Regions from separate parts of the Streptomyces sp. 2P-4 genome, predicted to be linked through region 1. Evidence: riboswitches for the same ligand, from Rfam matches in the RefSeq annotation. Region 1 holds a riboswitch; each other region holds the start of a gene.
The links. A riboswitch is a leader RNA that binds a small molecule or an ion and turns the genes downstream of it on or off. The one in region 1 is predicted to bind cobalamin.

Region 1 (3,975 bases):
TGCAGGGCACGGTGCTCGCTGTCCACGGCAGGCCCCTACCCACGGAACGACCCGCCTAGTGCTGTGACCAGGAAGGTCTGCCGGCCGGTGCCGGCGGGCCGTCAGTGGCGGATGATGTTCTCCGCTTGCAGGCCCCGGTCCGACTGGGTGATGTCGAAGCTGACCTGCTCACCCTCGAGGAGCTCGCGGTAGCCGTTTCCGGTGATCCCCGAGTAGTGGGCGAAGACGTCCGGTCCTCCGCCGTCCTGGGCGATGAACCCGAACCCCTTCTCCGCGCTGAACCACTTGACCGTGCCCTTGGCCATCTTGCCTCCTGCTGCGAACTGCGGGCGGCCGCCCGGCTCCGGGCGGCGACACCCAGACCTACCGCGCACGGCGCCCGCAGCGCGGCTGCCACACCGACAGGTCACACGCTCCGGGCGTCTTTTCGCGCGGAGCGCGCGCCGTCCGAGGGGCCGGAGGCCGAGGCGCGGGTGTGCACGCCGGCGGACGAGGAGTTCGTGCAGCGGATTGCCGCGCTCGGGGTGCCGCTGGTAAGGACGGCGGGCCGGCTGCGCCCCGAGGGCGCCCGGCGGCGGCCCGTGGGCGCCTTCGCGGAACGGCTGGCTCGCGCCGGGGGACGTTCCGGACAACTTCCCCCGGCGGGGCGGCTTCCGCACCTCGCGGCGCCCCCTGCGGCAGTGCCTCGGAGAGGCGCGCCGGCGGGCCGGGCGGTGCTGGTCGGGCGCGGCGGGCGGGCACCCGCTGCGGCGCCGGCCCCGCGGTCCCGCCGACTGGGCGCCCCCGCGGGAACGGCGTACTTCACGCCAGCCGGCCGCAGGCGCCCTGTCGCGGCCCGCGCACGGCTGCCTACGCTGGCCGGGCAGTTGGTTCGCGTCACCGCTGCGGTGGCGCGTCGCAAGAGGGAACCCGGTGCGATTCCGGGACTGACCCGCAGCGGTGTGTGGGAACGAAAGCCGTCATCGGCACTGGTCTCCGTACGGGGCCCGGGAAGCGGCGGCCGGTAGGAGAGGGCCTGCGGGCCCGCGCCCACGAGTCCGAAGACCTGCCACTGCGCGCGTGCGGCACGCACGCGCTGTTCACGGTGACCTCGAGGGCCGGGTCGGCGGGACGGACGGGCAGGCGCGCACGCGGCGCGGCACGGCCCTCCTCTTCGCGCCCGCCTCCCCGGGGCCGGGCGACGAGGAGGGGGCCGTTCTTGACCAGGGCCGACGGGACCTTCGCCGGCGTGTGCCACGGAACGCTCGGCGAGCTCTGGCAGGGGCCGCTGCGCCCCTCCGCCGACCCGGACATCGCCCTCGTGTCGTTTCCCGTGCACCGGTACTCCCGCGTGTACTTCACGCCCGGGGCGGAGCCCGCGCCGGGGGCGCCGCAGCTCGGCCCGAAGGCGGCCCGCGCGGCCCTCCTGTTCGCCGAGCGGTACGGGCTGCGCCTGCCGGAGGGCCGCTGGACCGTGCACTCCGACCTGCCCACGGGCGTGGGGATGGCGAGTTCGACGGCGGACATCGTGGCCGTGCTGCGCTGCCTGAGCCGGGTGTTCTCGCTGCCCTTCGACCCCCGGGCGGCCGCCGGCGTCCTGTCGGCGATCGAGCGGTCGGACAGCGTCTTCCTCGACGAGTTCGCGCTGTACCTGAGCGGACGCCACCGGCTGGTGCGCAGGCTGGGCACCGGCATCGGCTTCCACACCGCCTACGCCGTGGAGCCGGGCACCGTGGACACCTCGGCGGTCACCGCGCTGCTGCTGCGGCAGTACCGGCGGCGCGCTCAGGAGTACGAGCGGTCCCTGGACGAGTTGCTCAAGGGGTTCGCCGCCGGGGACCCTGCCGCCGTGGCCCGGGCGTCGACCAGCAGTGCCGTGCTGTCCCAGGAGGCTCTGCCGAAACGTTCCTTCGACGCCGTCCTCGCCCACCGGGAGGAGTTCGGCGCGGACGGCGTCTTCGTCGCCCACACCGGATCGCTGGTCGGCTACCTGTTCACCGGCCGGATCGGCTTCCCCGCCCGGGAGCAACTCTCCGCCTTCTTCCGCTCCCTCGGCCACCAGTGCGCCTTCGCCCAAGGAGGATACGGGTGATTCACCCCCACATCGCGGACGCCCTCAAGGCCCCCGCCCTCGTCGCCCTGACGGAGGGCGCCGTCCTCGTCCGCTTCGAGTCCATGAAGGTCTACTCGGCGCTCGCCGCCGTCGCGCGCCTGCTGGAGGAGGGCAGGGTGCGGCCGGGGCAGACCCTCGTCGACAGCTCCAGCGGGATCTACGCCCACGCCCTGGCCCTGGCGTGCCACCGCCACGGCATGCGCTGCCACATCGTCGCCTCGACGACCGTGGACGCCACCACCCGCGCCCAGCTGGAGATCCTGGGGGCCACGGTCGAGCAGGTCGCGCCGTCGCGGGACCTCAGGCTCGACCAGGAGCTGCGCGTGCGCCGGGTCCGGGAGATCCTCGCCGAGCGTCCGGACGTCCACTGGATGCGGCAGTACCACGACGACGTCCACTACCTGGGCTACCGGGAGGTCGCCGACCTCGTCGCGGACGCGCTCCCGGCCGGCCGGGGGCGGCTGACCGTCGTCGGCGGGGTCGGGTCCGGCGCCTCGACGGGCGGGCTGGTGGAGCACCTGCGGCAGCGCGACCCGGCCGTGCGGCTGGTCGGCGTCCAGCCGTTCGGCAGCGTGACCTTCGGCAGCCAGGACCACCACGACCCGGAGGCCATCATCGCGGGGATCGGCTCCTCGATCGACTTCGCCAACGTCCGCCACCACCTGTACGACACCGTGCACTGGATGGACTTCACGCACGCCATGGCCGGGACGGTGGCGCTGATGCGCGAACACGCCGTCTTCGCGGGCCTGTCCACCGGCGCCGCCTACCTGGCCGCCGTCCACGAGGCGCGCCGCCATCCGGACGACCTCCACCTCGTGGTCGGGGCCGACACGGGGCACCGGTACGTGGACCGCGTGCACTCCCGGCACGCCGAGGCACTCGACCCGGCCTGCCTCAAGCCGTTCGAGGTCGGAGCCCCCGAGGAGATGGCCATGCCCTGGTCGACGATGGCGTGGGACCGCAAGGGGCGCCCCGGCGCGCGGGCGGGGCGTGCCGCATGACCGTGGCCTGCCTGGAATCGCTCACCTTCGGCCTCGGGCACCTGGTGCGGGCCGCGGAGTCGCTCGGCGAGCGGCTCGTGCTGCTCACCCGGGACGCCGGCTACTACGCCCACGAGCTGGGCCTGTTGGAGCCCGGTGCGCTGGACGTCGTCGCCGTCGACACCTTCGACACCGCCGCCGTCGCGGCGGAGCTGCACCGGCTGCCGGGGCTGCGCGGGCTGATCAGCTCGACGGACACGTGGACCCTGGCCGGCGCCGAGCTGACGGCCCGCTTCGGCCTGCCCGGCGCGCCGCCCGAGGTGCTGCGGCTCACCCGCGACAAGGCCCGCGTACGCACCCTGCTGCACCGGGCGGGGCTCTCGCGGGCGCCCGCCGCCGAGGCCCCCGACGCGGACGGGCTGCGGGCGGCCGTGCTGAAGGAGACCGGCCTGCCCGCCGTCCTCAAGGACACGGCGGGCACCGGCAGCCAGAACGTCTGGCTGGTCCGCGACGAGGCGGGGCTGGACGCGGCGCTCCGCGAGGCGGCGGGCCGCCGGCTGACCGGCCGGCTGTTCGCCGAACCGTTCTTCCCCGGGCCGGTCTACAGCGCGGAGACCCTCACCTGGGCGGGCCGCACCAGGCTGCTGGGCGTCTCCAGCCGGCTGATGTCCCCCGAGCCGCACTTCCGGGAGGAGGTGACCGCCTTCCCCGTCGCCTTCCCGCCCGTGCAGAGCCGGGAGTTGGAGCGCGTACTCGGCGGGGTGCTCTCGGCCCTCGGCTACACCGACCGGTTCGCGCACGTGGAGTTCGCGCTGACGGCCGAGGGGCCCGAGGTGGTGGAGGTCAACCCGCGGATCGGCGGCGCGCTCGTCGGCGAGGCGCTGTGCCGGGCCCTCGGCG
Region 2 (3,975 bases), 2.0 Mb from region 1:
CCCTTCCGCTCGGGCGACGAGATGCTGCGCCTCGCCAAGGAGACCGGCCTGTCGATCTCCTCCCTGATGCTGGAGAACGAGAAGGCCTGGCGCACGGAGGAGGAGATCCGCGAGGGCCTCCTGGAGATCTGGCGGGTCATGCAGGCCTGTGTGTCGCGCGGCATGTCCCGCGAGGGCATCCTCCCCGGCGGCCTGCGCGTCAAGCGCCGGGCCGCGGCCACGGCGCGGCAGCTGCGCACCGAGGGCGACCCGATGATGCACCGCAGCGAGTGGACGACGATCTACGCGATGGCGGTCAACGAGGAGAACGCGGCGGGCGGCCGCGTCGTGACGGCCCCGACGAACGGCGCGGCGGGCGTCCTGCCGGCCGTCCTGCACTACTACGTGAACTTCGTGCCCGGCGCGGACGAGGACGGCGTGGTCCGCTTCCTCCTCGCCGCGGGCGCGATCGGCATGCTGTTCAAGGAGAACGCCTCGATCTCGGGCGCCGAGGTCGGCTGCCAGGGCGAGGTCGGGTCGGCCTGCTCCATGGCGGCCGGCGCGCTCGCGGAGGTCCTGGGCGGCACCCCGGAGCAGGTGGAGAACGCGGCCGAGATCGGCATGGAGCACAACCTGGGCCTGACCTGCGACCCGGTCGGCGGCCTGGTGCAGATCCCGTGCATCGAGCGCAACGGCATGGCGGCGGTGAAGGCCGTCACGGCGGCGAAGATGGCGATGCGCGGCGACGGCTCCCACAAGGTCTCCCTCGACAAGGTCATCAAGACCATGAAGGAGACAGGCGCCGACATGAAGATCAAGTACAAGGAGACGGCGCGCGGCGGCCTCGCCGTCAACGTCATCGAGTGCTGACACCGGCCGGCTGAGCCGGGCGGACGCGGGCAGAAGGGGCGGACCCCACCAGGTTCACCCCTTCTGCCCGATTTTTTTGCGTTTTGCTGCAACCATGGGCATGCACGGCGTGTCTTCAGGAGCGACAACCTGTCCCCGTCTCTCGAAAGAACAGGGGGACGCCATGAACCACCTGCGCCGCCGGCGGACCGCGGCCCTGGCCACCGGAGTCCTGCTCACCGCCGCCCTCGCCCTCGCCGCACCGGCCTCCACGGCCGCGGCCCCCTCCGGCCGGGCCCCGGCCACCCCGCTCGTCGTGGGCGCCCGCTGGGCCGGGCACTGCGCGTACGACCGGATCGTCATCGACCTGAAGGGGTACGTGCCCGACGCGGACGTCACCCGCGTCCCCGCGCTCCACCAGGACGGCTCCGGGGCGCCCGTCCCGCTGGCCGGGAAGCACTTCCTCCAGATCCGGCTGCACCCCGCCGCGGCGCACCTGCGCTCCGGCGAGGGCACCTACCGCGGGCCCAAGCTGGTCCGGACGAACCTGCCCGCGCTCAAGGGCCTCGCCATGACCGGCGACTTCGAGGGGTACGTCACCTTCGGCGCCGCCTTCGACAGCAGGCCCTCGTACAAGGCGTTCACGCTCCGCTCGCCCGACCGGTTCGTGGTCGACATCGCGCACCGGAACGTGTGCTGCGGCTGACCGGCACCGGCCGGGCCGCCCGTCAGCGGTGTTCCGGGTTGGGGAAGTCGAAGCGGCAGCCGGCGTCCCACAGCGAGCGCTGGTTGCCGTGGGCCGGGATGCCGCCGGAGCGCTTGAGCAGCGCCGCGAGGTGCATGAGGTTCCACGACATGAAGGCGGTGTTGCGGTTGGTGAAGTCGTTCTCGGGGCCGCCCGATCCCGGGTCCAGGTAGGAGGGGCCGGGCCCGGCCTCGCCGATCCAGCCGGCGTCGGCCTGCGGCGGGATCGCGTAGCCGAGGTGCTGGAGGCTGTACAGGATGTTCATCGCGCAGTGCTTGACGCCGTCCTCGTTGCCGGTGACGAGCGCCCCGCCGACCCGGCCGTAGTAGGCGTACTGGCCGTGCTCGTTCAGCAGGGAGGAGCAGGCGTAGAGGCGCTCGATCACCTGCTTCATGACGGAGCTGTTGTCGCCGAGCCAGATCGGCCCGCACAGGACCAGGATGTCCGCGTCCATGACCCGGCTGTACAGGACGGGCCACTGGTCCGTCTCCCAGCCGTGCTCGGTCATGTCCGGCCAGACGCCGGTGGCGATGTCGTGGTCGACGGCGCGGACGACCGAGGTGCGGGCGCCGGCCGACTCCATGACGGCGCGGCTGCGGTCGATGAGGCCCTCGGTGTTGCTGGTCTCCGGCGAGCGCTTGAGCGTGCAGTTGACGAAGAGGGCGGTGAGGTCGGAGTAGTCGTACGGGTTCGCGGTGTCGGGTTCGGCGGCCACGGCTCCACCCTGCGCGGCCCCCGCCGGCCCCGCCAGCGGACGGCACCCGTCCGGGGGGCGGGCCCGTTCCGCGGCTCCGGCGCACGCCGGTGGGAGCACGGCGGCGGAATCACGCCGGGCCGTGCGCCGGGGGCTCTCCGGGGGACCGAACGGGCGCCGCAAGGGCGGAAACACGCGGCGGAACGGCGGCTCCGGCTGCTCCCGGAGAGCGCGTACGCCGCCGGACGGCCCGGAAGCGGAATCCGGCTCGGGCGTGCGCTCGCCCACACCGGCTTGTTCCGGGTCCGTGCGGGCCATTAGGGTCAGCGGGCCTTGGTGTTCGGGAAACCGGTGGAAGACCGGTGCGGCCCTCGCCACTGTGAACGGGAAGTCCGGCTCCACTCCTGCGGGAAGCCACTGGGCGGCGCGGGGTGATCCGCACCGCCCGGGAAGGCGGAGCCAGGGCGGCATGACCCGTGAGCCAGGAGACCGGCCGGGGCGTGCTGTCCATCCACGAGGTGCTGGAGAGGTCTCCCCACACATGCACATAGCCGAGGGGTTTCTGCCCCCGCTGCACGCGGCCGCCTGGGGCGCCGCGTCCGCTCCCTTCGTCGTCCACGGCGTCCGCGCACTCACCCGCGAGGTGAAGGAGAACCCGGAGAGCACCCTGCTCCTGGGCGCGTCCGGAGCCTTCACCTTCGTCCTTTCCGCCCTGAAGATCCCCTCTGTGACGGGCAGTTGCTCGCACCCGACGGGGACCGGGCTCGGGGCGATCCTGTTCCGGCCGCCGATCATGGCGGTGCTCGGCACGATCACCCTGCTCTTCCAGGCGCTGCTGCTCGCGCACGGCGGCCTGACCACCCTCGGCGCCAACGTCTTCTCCATGGCGATCGCCGGCCCGTGGGCGGGCTTCGGGGTCTACCTGCTGCTGCGGCGGTCCGGCGCCCCGCTGATGGTGTCCGTGTTCTTCGGCGCCTTCACCGCGGACCTGGTCACCTACTGCGTCACCTCCGTGCAGCTGGCGCTCGCCTTCCCCGACCCGGGCAGCGGCGTCGCCGGCGCCCTCGCGAAGTTCGGCGGCATCTTCGCCGTCACCCAGATCCCGCTGGCGGTCAGCGAAGGCCTGCTGACGGTCCTGGTGATGCGGCTGCTGATGCAGTCCAGCAAGTCCGACCTGGTCCGGCTGGGCGTCGCCAAGCTCGCCGGCCGCTCCGACCGGAAGGCGGCGGCGTGATGGGCATGAGCCGGAACGCGAAGATCAACACCCTGCTGCTGCTCGTGGTCGCCGCCCTCGCGGTGCTCCCCCTCGCGCTGGGCCTCGGCGAGGGCAGGGAGGAGCCGTTCGCCGGCGCCGACGCCCAGGCCGAAGCGGCGATCACCGAGCTCAGGCCCGACTACGAGCCGTGGTTCACCCCGCTGTACGAGCCGCCGTCCGGCGAGGTCGAGTCGGCCCTGTTCGCCCTCCAGGCGGCCCTCGGCGCGGGCGTCCTCGCCTACTACTTCGGGGTGCGCAGGGGCCGCCGCCAGGGCGCCGCGGCCGCGGCGGCCATCGCATCGGGCACCCCGGGCGACACGCGCGCGGAGGGCTAGCCGGTGCTGCCGATCGACGTGGCTGCGCACGGCAGCCGCTGGCGCGGCCGGCACCCCCTGGAGAAGGCCCTGCTGGGGCTCGGGCTGACGGTCACGGCCGTGTGCCTTCCGCCCTGGC
Region 3 (3,975 bases), 2.3 Mb from region 1:
GCAGGCCCATCGCACCCAGGCCCACCGGGCGCCACTTGGCGTTGGAGCGGCCGGCCTGCTCCGTCGGGTAGAAGTTGATGTCCACCACGCGGTCGAGGAAGGTCACGGCCGTGCGGACGGTCTCGTCCAGGCGCTCCCAGTCCATCTCGCCGGTCTCGGCGAGCACGAACGCGCCGAGGTTGACCGAGCCGAGGTTGCAGACGGCGGTCTCGCCGTCGTTGGTGACCTCGATGATCTCGGTGCACAGGTTGGAGGAGTGGACGACCGTGCCGGGGAGCGCGGTCTGGTTCGCGGTCCGGTTGGAGGCGTCCTTGAACGTCATCCAGCCCTGGCCGGTCTGCGCGAGGGTGCGCATCATGCGGCCGTACAGCTCGCGGGCGGGCATGGTCTTCTTGGCGAGCCCGGCCTGCTCGGCCTTGGTGTAGGCGGCGTCGAACTCCTCGCCGTACAGGTCGACCAGCTCGGGGACGTCGGACGGGGAGAACAGCGACCACTCGCCGTCGGCGTTCACGCGGCGCATGAACTCGTCGGGGATCCAGTGCGCGAGGTTCAGGTTGTGCGTGCGGCGGGCGTCCTCGCCGGTGTTGTCGCGCAGCTCCAGGAACTCCTCGATGTCCGCGTGCCAGGTCTCCAGGTAGACGGCGGCGGCGCCCTTGCGGCGGCCGCCCTGGTTCACGGCGGCGACGGAGGCGTCGAGGGTCTTCAGGAACGGGACGATGCCGTTGGAGTGGCCGTTCGTGCCGCGGATCAGGGAGCCGCGGGCGCGGATGCGCGAGTACGACAGGCCGATGCCGCCGGCGTGCTTCGACAGGCGCGCCACCTGGTGGTAGCGGTCGTAGATCGAGTCGAGCTCGTCCAGCGGGGAGTCCAGCAGGTAGCAGGAGGACATCTGCGGGTGCCGGGTGCCGGAGTTGAAGAGGGTGGGCGAGGACGGCAGGTAGTCCAGGCGGCTCATCAGCCGGTAGAGGGAGGCGACTTCCTCGACGGCGGCGGCGCTGTCGTCGGCGGCGAGGCCGCAGGCGACGCGCAGCATGAAGTGCTGCGGGGTCTCGATGACCTGGCGGGTGATCGGGTGGCGCAGCAGGTAGCGGCTGTGCAGGGTGCGCAGGCCGAAGAAGCCGAAGCGGTCGTCGGCGCCCTCGGCGAGGGTGTGCTCGACGAGCGCGTCGAGGCGGCTCGCGTGGAGGCGGACGAACTCGGCGGTGCGGTCGGCGATCAGGCCCTCGCGGTGGCCGACCTCGACGGACGCGGAGAAGGAGGTCGAGCCCTGGCTCGCGGCCTCCTCGGCGACGGCGACCGTCAGCAGCCGGGCGGCGAGCCGGGAGTACGCCGGGTCCTCCGAGATCAGGCCGGCGGCGGCCTCGGTGGCCAGCCCGCGCAGCTCGGCCTCGTCGGCGGCGGCGCTGCGGCCGCGGAGCGCGGCGGCGGCGACACGGCCGGGGTCGGTGTCGGGAAGGTCGGCGGTCAGCTCGGTGAGGGTGCGCAGCAGCGCGGCCCCGGGGCCCCCGGCCTCAGCTCCGTGGTCGGACGGGTCGGACTCGGCGCGCGGTGCGGAAGGCGCGATGGTCACGGGGGGAGCTCTCCCTCGCTCGGCTCCGGGGCACCGGCGGTGCGGGCGCGAGCGGGCGCGCGCGGGCAGGGCCCGGCAAGGGCGGCACCGCGCGTCGTCCGCAGGCCCTACCGCGAGGCCCGGACGTGGTCGGCACCCGGTTCGGTCGAGCCGGGCGCACTGTCGGCAGGTCGTCGGACTTCGGTGACACCGATGGGTGTACTTCATACCGTTGCGGGACAGTTCCGGATTCCCACCGGATTCCCCTGCGGCGACAGCGAGGATGAGCATACATGTGGTGGGCGCCCTCTGTGTGACCCCCTAGATGTTGTGTCTGCCTTCGCTGAGCGTGTCCTCACAGCTCCAGTCGGTAGGTGAGGGGCGTCAGCTCCGCCGAGAGTGCCGGACGGGGGTGGGCGCCCGGCGCTATCGTCGGAAGCAGCACCGCCGAGGAAAGCGAGCGAGGCATGACCGTGATGGCTGACCGCCCCCAGATCCTGACCGAAGAGTTCGAGACCCTCGCCCGGATAGCAGCCCGCGAGATCGAGGGGTTGCGTCTGGAGTTGATCGGCGGGAAGTTGGGGGTCAAGGCGATGCCGGATGGGGATCACGACCGGATCGTCGTGTGGCTCGCCCGCATCTGCATGCAGCACCGGCCCGAGCAGTGGCTGCACGTCGAACGCGGACTGAAGGTCGACCAGTACCGGTCGGGTCGCGCGCGCCCCGACGCCTCGATGGCGCCGGATGGCGCTTTCGAGGGTCAGGGGGAGTGGGCCGATCCGGCCCCGGTCCTGATGGTCGTCGAAGTCACTTCGTACGATTCCGACACGGACGGGCGCGACCGCAAGGAGAAGCCCCGCGCGTACGCAGAGACGGGCATCCCCGTCTTCGTCCTGATCGACCGGGACAACTGCCTGGTGAGGGTCCACAGCGAGCCCGACGGGCAGTTGTACGAGACCGTGCGCACCGTCCCCTTCGGCAAGGACGTCGAGCTGCCCGACCCGGTCGGTTTCTCCTTCTCGACCGAGCCGCTCAAGGACTGGGTGCGCTGAGGCCACGCACAACGGAGGTGCCCGCCGGATGACCGGCGGGCACCTCGGTCACGGCAGCCCTCAGCAGCAGCGGAAGCCGCCCCGGGGGTCCCCCTCACGCGCGTCGGTGCGGGCGCGTTCGAAGGCGCGGCGGGTCATGACCTCGGCGTCCGGATCGTGGGAGCGGGCGTGCGCGACGTACCGGTCGTACGCCGCCTCGCCGGAGAACTCCCGTACGTAGTACCGCGCCTTCGCCAGGGCGCCGCGGACGCCGCCGCTCATGCCACCGGCTCCTTCACGCGGCCGCCGCCGGATTCCAGGCCGGCCGCGGCGAGTTCGGCCCGCTCCTCGCGCGTCGCGATGAGCCCGGCCGGTGCGATGATCTTCGACTCGGTCCACGGGACCTCCGAGAGCGTGGCCGACGCGGGGTCGCGGACGGCCTTGACGCAGGTCCGCAGCGCGTCCAGGAGCACGATCAGGATCAGCAGCGCGAACAGCGCCGACAGCACCCCGTCCACGGTGGCGTTGGTGACGATGGTGTGCATCTCGTCCATGTTCTTGGCGGGCTTCAGGACCTGCCCTGCCTCGATGCCCTCCTGGTACTTCTCGCGCTGGGCGAAGAAGCCGACCTTCACGTCGTCCGAGAAGATCTTCTGGTAGCTCGCGGTGAGGGTGACGGCCACGTCCCAGGCGAGCGGCACGCCGGTCACCCACGCCCACTTGAGCCGGCCGGACTTCACCAGCAGCGTCGTGCAGACGGCCAGGGCCACCGCGGCGAGCAGCTGGTTCGCGATGCCGAACAGCGGGAAGAGCTGGTTGATGCCGCCCAGCGGGTCCTTCACGCCGACCCACAGGAAGTACCCCCAGGCGCCGACGACGAGCGCACTGGCCAGCCACACGCCCGGCTTCCAGCTGACGTCCTTGAAGGACTTGTGCACGTTGCCGAGGGTGTCCTGGAGCATGAACCGGCCGACGCGGGTGCCGGCATCGAGCGTGGTCAGGATGAACAGCGCCTCGAACATGATGGCGAAGTGGTACCAGAACGCCTTCATGCCGACGCCGCCGACGACAGCCGAGAAGATCTCCGACATCCCGAGTGCGAACGTGGGCGCGCCGCCGGTGCGGGAGAGCAGGCTGCTCTCCTCGACGTCCTTCGCGGCCTGGGCGAGGTACTCGGGCGAGACGGCGAAGCCGAAGTCGGCGACGGCCTGGGAGGCGCTCTGGACGGTGGTGCCGACGACGCCGGCGGGGGAGTTGACCGCGAAGAACAGCCCGGGCTCGATGATCGTCGCGCAGATCATCGCCATGACGGCCACGAAGGACTCGGTCAGCATCGAGCCGTAGCCGATGACCCGGACCTGGGTCTCCTTCTGGATCATCTTCGGGGTGGTGCCG

Region 2: another riboswitch for cobalamin. It lies ahead of MUK52_RS09170 (energy-coupling factor ABC transporter permease); the one in region 1 lies ahead of MUK52_RS00965 (GHMP family kinase ATP-binding protein).
Region 3: another riboswitch for cobalamin. It lies ahead of MUK52_RS10310 (ribonucleoside-diphosphate reductase subunit alpha); the one in region 1 lies ahead of MUK52_RS00965 (GHMP family kinase ATP-binding protein).

Annotation. Positions count from the first base shown of each region.
Region 1 covers NZ_CP095011.1:201,443-205,417, forward strand. Annotated here, with positions in the region: gene MUK52_RS00955 (hypothetical protein) at 1-26, opposite strand, end outside; gene MUK52_RS00960 (cold-shock protein) at 102-305, opposite strand; cobalamin riboswitch at 850-1,067, shown strand; gene MUK52_RS00965 (GHMP family kinase ATP-binding protein) at 1,199-2,071, shown strand; gene MUK52_RS00970 (cysteine synthase family protein) at 2,068-3,096, shown strand; gene MUK52_RS00975 (ATP-grasp domain-containing protein) at 3,093-3,975, shown strand, end outside.
Region 2 covers NZ_CP095011.1:2,194,954-2,198,928, forward strand. Annotated here, with positions in the region: gene MUK52_RS09155 (L-serine ammonia-lyase) at 1-849, shown strand, start outside; gene MUK52_RS09160 (AMIN-like domain-containing (lipo)protein) at 1,013-1,534, shown strand; gene MUK52_RS09165 (flavodoxin family protein) at 1,557-2,288, opposite strand; cobalamin riboswitch at 2,585-2,779, shown strand; gene MUK52_RS09170 (energy-coupling factor ABC transporter permease) at 2,809-3,501, shown strand; gene MUK52_RS09175 (energy-coupling factor ABC transporter substrate-binding protein) at 3,507-3,857, shown strand; gene cbiQ (cobalt ECF transporter T component CbiQ) at 3,861-3,975, shown strand, end outside.
Region 3 covers NZ_CP095011.1:2,470,863-2,474,837, reverse strand. Annotated here, with positions in the region: gene MUK52_RS10310 (ribonucleoside-diphosphate reductase subunit alpha) at 1-1,570, opposite strand, end outside; cobalamin riboswitch at 1,718-1,840, opposite strand; gene MUK52_RS10305 (Uma2 family endonuclease) at 2,017-2,601, shown strand; gene MUK52_RS10300 (YbdD/YjiX family protein) at 2,662-2,862, opposite strand; gene MUK52_RS10295 (carbon starvation CstA family protein) at 2,859-3,975, opposite strand, start outside.